2 regions of the Actinomyces gaoshouyii genome follow, and region 2 is predicted to be linked to the other one. Evidence: riboswitches for the same ligand, from Rfam matches in the RefSeq annotation. Region 2 holds a riboswitch; the other holds the start of a gene.
The links. A riboswitch is a leader RNA that binds a small molecule or an ion and turns the genes downstream of it on or off. The one in region 2 is predicted to bind FMN.
Positions count from the first base shown of each region.

Region 1: it holds a riboswitch for FMN, as region 2 does, so the genes downstream of both, B6G06_RS04435 (ABC transporter permease) here and ribD (bifunctional diaminohydroxyphosphoribosylaminopyrimidine deaminase/5-amino-6-(5-phosphoribosylamino)uracil reductase RibD) in region 2, are expected to answer to the same signal.

Region 1 is NZ_CP020468.1:1,089,533-1,092,927, forward strand. Features, by position in the region: gene B6G06_RS04425 (isochorismatase family protein) at 1-452, shown strand, start outside; gene B6G06_RS04430 (DMT family transporter) at 432-1,373, opposite strand; FMN riboswitch at 1,566-1,707, shown strand; gene B6G06_RS04435 (ABC transporter permease) at 1,836-2,675, shown strand; gene B6G06_RS04440 (ABC transporter substrate-binding protein) at 2,738-3,395, shown strand, end outside.
Region 2 is NZ_CP020468.1:2,276,871-2,280,265, forward strand. Features, by position in the region: gene B6G06_RS09650 (riboflavin synthase) at 1-447, opposite strand, end outside; gene ribD (bifunctional diaminohydroxyphosphoribosylaminopyrimidine deaminase/5-amino-6-(5-phosphoribosylamino)uracil reductase RibD) at 468-1,535, opposite strand; FMN riboswitch at 1,636-1,768, opposite strand; gene nrdE (class 1b ribonucleoside-diphosphate reductase subunit alpha) at 2,278-3,395, opposite strand, start outside.

The sequences.
Region 1 (3,395 bases), 1.2 Mb from region 2:
TCGTCACCACTCAGGACTGGCACATCCAGCCAGGCGACCACTTCTCCGCCTCCCCGGACTTCGTGGGCACCTGGCCCGTTCATGGCGCCGCAGGCACTGATGATGCCGCTCTGCGCCCCGAGATCACCTCCGCCGCCCCTGGCGCCACCGCCTTCTACAAGGGCCAGTACTCGGCGGCCTACTCGGGTTTCGAGGGTCTCGACGCGCCGACGTCCGGGACCTACCTCGACCCGTGGCTGCGCGAGCGCGGCATCGGCGCGGTCGACGTCGTCGGGCTCGCCCTCGACTACTGCGTGCGCGCCACCGCCCTCCAAGCGGCGGCCCTGGGCTACACCACCCGGGTGCTCACCGATCTGACGGCGCCCGTCAGCGAGCGCAGCGCACCGACGGTCCTTGCCGAGCTAGCCGTCGCCGGTGTGGAGGCTCTGGACTCAGGCAGAGCGGATCTCTGAGGCCACCCGCTTGCCCCGCCGGGCCAGGCTCTCGGCGCGGACCACGGGCCAGAGCTCGGAGAGCAGCATCGCCGCCAGCACCAGCCCGCCGCCGGCCAGGAGCCGCCAGGTCATGGGCTCCTGACCGGCGAGGATCGCGAACAGCGAGGCGAAAACCGGCTCGAAGGTCATCACCACCACTGCCCGGGTCGCGCTCATCCGCGCCTGCGCCCAGGTCTGGAGGAGGAGGGCCAGCAGGCCCGAGGCCAGCGCCATCCACAGCAGCGGGCCCCACACGCCCCGCACCATTGGCACGCGAACCCCTCCCGGCAGCGCCGCCGGCCACAGGACGGCGCAGATTCCGAGCATCTGCAGCGCGGTCAGGCTCAGGGGGTCCTGCCCCTGGACGAGGGAGCCCAGGAGCACGATATGCAACGCGTAGAGGAACGCTGAGGCCAGGAGCAGTGGGATGCCCGCGCCCACGGCGAGGCCGTCGAGGCTCAGCGCGCTGACTCCGCCGAGCGCCAGGACGGCCGCCACCCATGTCGCCCGGGACACGCGTGCGCCCAGAAGCACCAGCGCGAGCATCGGCGTGATGACCACGTACAGGGCGGTGACGAATCCCGCCGTCGAGGCCGGCGTGTAGCGCAGCCCCACCGTCTGGGCGATCTGCGCCAGCCCGTAGACCGTGCCCACGCCGATCCCCGTGAGCGCCCGCCCCCGGTTCAGCGCGCGCAGGCGCCGCCAGGACAGCGCGCAGGCCACGCCTCCCGCGATCGCGAAGCGCACCGCCAGGAAGTCCGCCGCCCCCACGAGGCCGAGGGCGTCCTTGAGCATGAAAAAGGTCGATCCCCAGATCGCAGTGACCAGGAGCAGGGAGGCCGTGGGGAGGAGTGCTGGTCCGACCGTGCGGTACGACGGCGTCGCAGCACTGCGCGGCATGACGACCTCCGGGGCGAGATGGGAGAAGGAGCAGCTTACTCCTCCCGATAGTAGATCCGACACCACGCACTCACCGGTCCGGCGGTGTCTCGGCGCGCCCGGCCGACCTCGTCATGGGACCAATGCGCACATGGTGCGCCTCCATCGCGCCGTTGGGCCGCGCGGGCCTCCTCGGGGTAGAGTCGCCTCAGCAACGTGCTCCGGGGTCGGTGGAAATCCGAGCCGGCGGTGAGAGTCCGCGACCCGAGCCCTCCGCTCGCCGGGCGGATCGGCTCGGCTGAGCCGGTGGGATTCCGGCACCGACGGTGAGAGTCCGGATGGGAGGAAGCACGGGGCGGCCGCGTGGGCCGGATCGGCCACGCGCAGGAGCTACCAGCGCCGGCCGCCACGGGCGCCGCTGGCCCGCCACCCCGGAGAGCGCCCCTGGGGCCACCCGGGGGGGGAGCCCGGAGGAGAACCGACGTGCCAGGCGGCAGCAGCCCCAGCGCCACGAGCGCGGAACGACCCTCGTGGCGCGGCAGGCGACGGAGTGACGAGCACCGCGGGCCCCTGCCCGCGCTCCTGGTGGGCGCCGTCGTCCTGCTGCTCTGGCTCGCCTTATCCCGCAGCGGCGCCATCCCGCAGATCCTCCTGCCGGCCCCGCTGCGCGTCCTGGAGCGCCTGTGGATGGCCACCACGAAAGCCGGCTTGCTCGACTACGCCTGGGTGACGCTCCGCGAGGCGGTGCTGGGCTGCGCCGGCGCGGCCGCCTTCGCGATCCCCCTGGCCTGGATGCTGCACCACTGGGAGCTCTTCCGCCGCGCGGTGCTGCCCTACGTGGCGGCCAGCCAGGCGGTTCCCGCGATCGCCATCGCCCCCCTGCTCGTCCTGTGGATCGGCTACGGCACCGTGCCGATCGTCGTCCTGTGCGCCTTCATGGTCTTCTTCCCGATCACCGTCGCCATCCTGCTGGGCCTGCGCGGGCTGGACACCGACGTGCTCGACGCTGCCCGCCTCGACGGCGCGCACGGCTGGACGATGATCATCCATATGGAGGCGCCCATGGTCCTGCCGGCGATCCTCGCCGGCGTGCGCACGGCCTTCACCCTGTCCATCACCGGCGCCGTCATCGGAGAGATGGTCATGGGTGGCGACGGCATGGGACAGCTGCTGTCCATCCAGCGCGACGCCGTCGACACCACCGGCCTGTTCGCCACCATCACCCTGCTGTGCGCCATGGCCACCACCGTCCACTGGCTGCTGCTGGCTGCCGAGCACCGCAGCCGGACCGTCGCCGCCCTGCGCGGGCGGCGCGCCACCTGACCGCCTCTGAGCGCCGACCCGACCGAACCGCCCCGCGACCCGCGCAGCCCAAGGAGAATACCGTGACCAGCCAGCCCTCCCGCCCCCGCCTCACCCGCAGGGGCCTCATCGCCTCAGCCCTGGCCCTGACCGGGGGCGGCGCCCTGGCCGCCTGCTCGTCCGGCACCGCCTCCCAGGTCCTCAGATCCGGCGGCGCGGCGACGGGCGGAGCGCTGACCATCGGCTTGACCTACACGCCGAACATCCAGTTCGCGCCCTTCTACATGGCCCTGGCCAATAAGGATTACGAGTCGTCCGTCGAGCTGCGCCACCACGGCGGCTCCGAGGGGCTCTTCGACGCGCTGCTGGCCGGCACCGAGCAGATGGTCATCGCCGGGGCCGACGAGGCGGTGGTCGCGGCCTCCAACGACTCGCCGCTGGTGGTCATCGGCGGTTACTACCAGCGCTACCCGGGATGCGTCATCGCCCGCGAGGACTCCGCCGTCGCCTCGCTCGCCGACCTCGAGGGCCGGGTCGTGGGTCTGCCCGGGCGCACGGGGGAGAACTGGTACGCCCTCCAGGTGGCGATGCGGAGCGCGGGATTGAGCGAGTCCGACCTGACGATCCTCGAGATCGGCTTCACCCAGCAGGCCGCCCTCGCCCAGCCCAAGCCCGACACGGGGGACGCCTCGAGGCCCGACGCGATCATCGGCTTCTCCAACAACGACGCCGTCGGCCTCA
Region 2 (3,395 bases):
GGTGACGGTGAGGGAGACGCCGTCGACGGCGATGGAGCCCTTGGCGGCGACCTGACCCGCCAGGGGAGCGGGGAGGCAAACGCGCATGAGCATCCACCCGCCCTGGTCCGTGATGGCCAGGACTGCGCCAACGGCGTCGACGTGACCTTGGACGATGTGACCGTCGAGGCGGCCGCCCGCGGGCACGCAGCGCTCCAGGTTGACGCGGCTGCCGGCGCCGAGGGAGCCGAGCGTGGTGCGCTGAAGGGTCTCGCCCATGAGGTCGGCGGCGAAGGCGCCGGGGGCGGGCACGGCGGTCAGGCAGACCCCGTTGACGGCGAGCGAGCCGCCGTCGGGGAGGTCGGCGATGAGCTCGCCCGCATCGATGATGAGCCGGGTGACGCCGGGGCGATTAGTGGGCGCGAGGTCGAGCACGGTACCCGTGCCGGCGATGATGCCTGTGAACATGGGGGTCCTTCCGTATGGGGTCAGTGGGCGCGCGGGGAGGCGGTGCAACGGATGACGATGTCGTCGCCGAGGAGGACGGGCGGGCAGTCTGGCTGGAAGCGATGGGCGCCGGCGAGGGTGGCGATACCGAGGTCGCCGACGGCGCCGCGGCCGGAGCCCAGGAGGAGGGGTGCGATGTGGACGATGAGCTCGTCGACGAGATCCGCGGCGAGGAAGGCGGTCAGCACGGTGGCACCTCCCTCGATGAGGACGTGTCCGATGCCGCGCTCGGCGAGAACAGCGAGGGCTTCGCGGGGATCGCGGGTGGGCAGGTGGAGCCAGTGGTCGTCGGCGCGCAGGGCGGCATCCGAGGGGACGGGGCGCAGGCCCATGACGCAGCGCAGCGGCTGGTGGATGGGGGACGTGGAGGCGCTGGAAGCACCCGAGCCGACGCGGGCGGTGAGGCGGGGGTTGTCGGCAGCGAGGGTGCCCGAGCCGACGAGGATCGCGCCCGCCCGTGCGCGCAGGTCGTGGCCGGAGGCTCGGGCGGCGGGGCCGGTGATCCACTGGCTGGTGCCGTCGGCGGCGGCGATGCGCCCGTCGAGGGTCATGGCGGTCTTGGCGGTGACGAAGGGGCGGCGGGCGCGGGCGCACTCGAGCCAGCGGGCGTTGAGGACGGTGGCCTCGGAGGCCAGGAGACCGCTGCGGACCTCGACGCCGGCAGCGCGAAGGGCGGCTGCCCCACCGGAGGCGGTGGGGTTCGGGTCGTCGATGGCGTGGATGACGCGGGGGATGCCAGCATCGATGATGGCCTGGGCGCAGGGCGGAGTGCGGCCGGTGTGGCCGCAGGGCTCGAGGGTGACGAGGAGCTCGGCTCGGCTGAAGTCCGCTCCGGCGTGGCGGGCGGCGTCGATGGCGTCGACTTCCGCATGGGGCGTGCCGGCGCCCCGGTGGTGGCCGACCGCGATGATCCGCCCGTCGATGAGAATGGCCGCGCCCACGAGGGGATTGGCGCCGCGGGGGCCCTGGCGGGCGGCCTCGAGGGCCGCGGACATGGCCTCGCTCTCGGCACGCGTCCAGGTCGATTCGCGCGGGTTCCCGCCTCTCACTTCCTGCTCCTCTCGGCTGCGGGGCGAGGGGAGGGCGGCGCGTTCTACGCGAGGCGCGTTGGGACGGCGGCCCCGGGTGGGGCCGATGCGGCCAGCGCGCCCATGCTCCCTCCCATCCAGACTTTCACTGTCGGCTCTGGAGTTCCACCAGATCAGCCGGTTGTCGAGCGGATCGACCACCGGGTCGCGGGCTGTGACCGCCGGTACGGAATCTCACCGTCCCCGGGACATGACGCGAACAGTCTGCCACAGGCTGTGGGAGCGCGCCATCGTGCTGTGCCGTCCGGTCGAGGCCGATGAGTGGTGTCATCGGAGCGGTTGCCATGGTCGTGCCCCGTGACGGTGTGGTGGGTGGGCGAGTTGGCCCACGCCCCGTTCGGCTGGCGGCCGATGGTCCTGCGGGTGGGGTTGCGCCGTGAGCGCCTCCCCGGCTGCGCGCACATGTGGCGCCAAGACCCCACCCGCGCCGCATCACCGGACGGCATTCAAGACCTGACCGGCCACCCACCCCCCGACATAGCGCGACAGCCCCTCCCCCGCGCCGAGCATCGACGATCGCGCTCAGGAGCGCAACGCCCGCATCGCTGTCACGGTCTTCCCCTCATCATGCTCGCGGCCCTCCTGCCGCGCTCCTCGCCCCCGCGACTTACCGACCGCTCGCCGAGCACATGACGCCGCTGCTGGCCGTGGCGTACATGGTGGTGCCGGCCGCCCTCGACGCAACCAGCACCACCACCGTCGTTCACAGCATGCAGCTCACGCAGCCCTGGACCTCGGTTCCCTCGAGGGCGGCCTGGCGCAGGCGGATGTAGTAGAGCGTCTTGATGCCCTTGCGCCACGCGTAGATCTGGGCGCGGTTGACGTCGCGGGTGGTCGCGGTATCGGGGAAGAACAGCGTGAGGCTCAGGCCCTGGTCGACGTGCTGCGTGGCCGCGGCGTAGGTGTCGATGATCTTCTCCGGGCCGATCTCATAGGCGTCCTGGTAATACTCCAGGTTGTCATTCGTCATGTAGGGCGCCGGGTAGTAGACGCGCCCGATCTTGCCCTCCTTGCGGATCTCGATCTTGGCCACGATCGGGTGGATCGAGGAGGTCGAGCCGTTGATGTAGGAGATCGAACCGGTGGGCGGCACCGCCTGGAGATTGCGGTTGTACAGGCCGTGCTCCCTGACCTTGGCGGCCAGGCGCGCCCAATCCTCGCGAGTGGGCACGTGCACGCTGGAGGCCTCGAAGATGGCCTTGACCTTCTCCGTGACGGGGACGAAGTCCTGGGTGGTGTACTTGGTGAAGAACTCGCCGCTGGCGTAGGCGGAGTCCTCGAATCCCACGAAGGTCCGGCCCCGCTCGATCGCCAGGTCACAGGAGGCGTCCAGAGCCGCGAAGAGGACGGAGGCGAAGTAGACGTTGGTGAAGTCCAGGCCCTCCTCGCTGCCGTAGAAGATGGACTCGCGCGCCAGGAAACCGTGCAGGTTCATCTGACCCAGGCCAATGGCATGGGACTCGTGGTTGCCACGGTCGATCGAGGGGACGCTGGGCAGATGCGTCTGGTCAGAGACGGCGGTCAGTCCGCGTACAGCCGTGCGGATGGTGCGCGCGAAGTCCGGGGAGTCCATGGTCTTGGCGATGTTGAGGGAGCCCAGGTTGCAGGAGATGTCCTTGCCGATATAGGCGTAGGACAGGTCCTCGTTGAGCCGACTGGCCTCGGAGACCTGCAGGATCTCGGAGCACAGGTTCGACATGACGACTTTGCCCTTGATGGGGTTGGCCTTGTTGACCGTGTCCTCGAACATGACGTACGGATAGCCGGATTCGAATTGGATCTCGGCCAGCGTCTGGAAGAAGATGCGGGCGTTGATCTTCT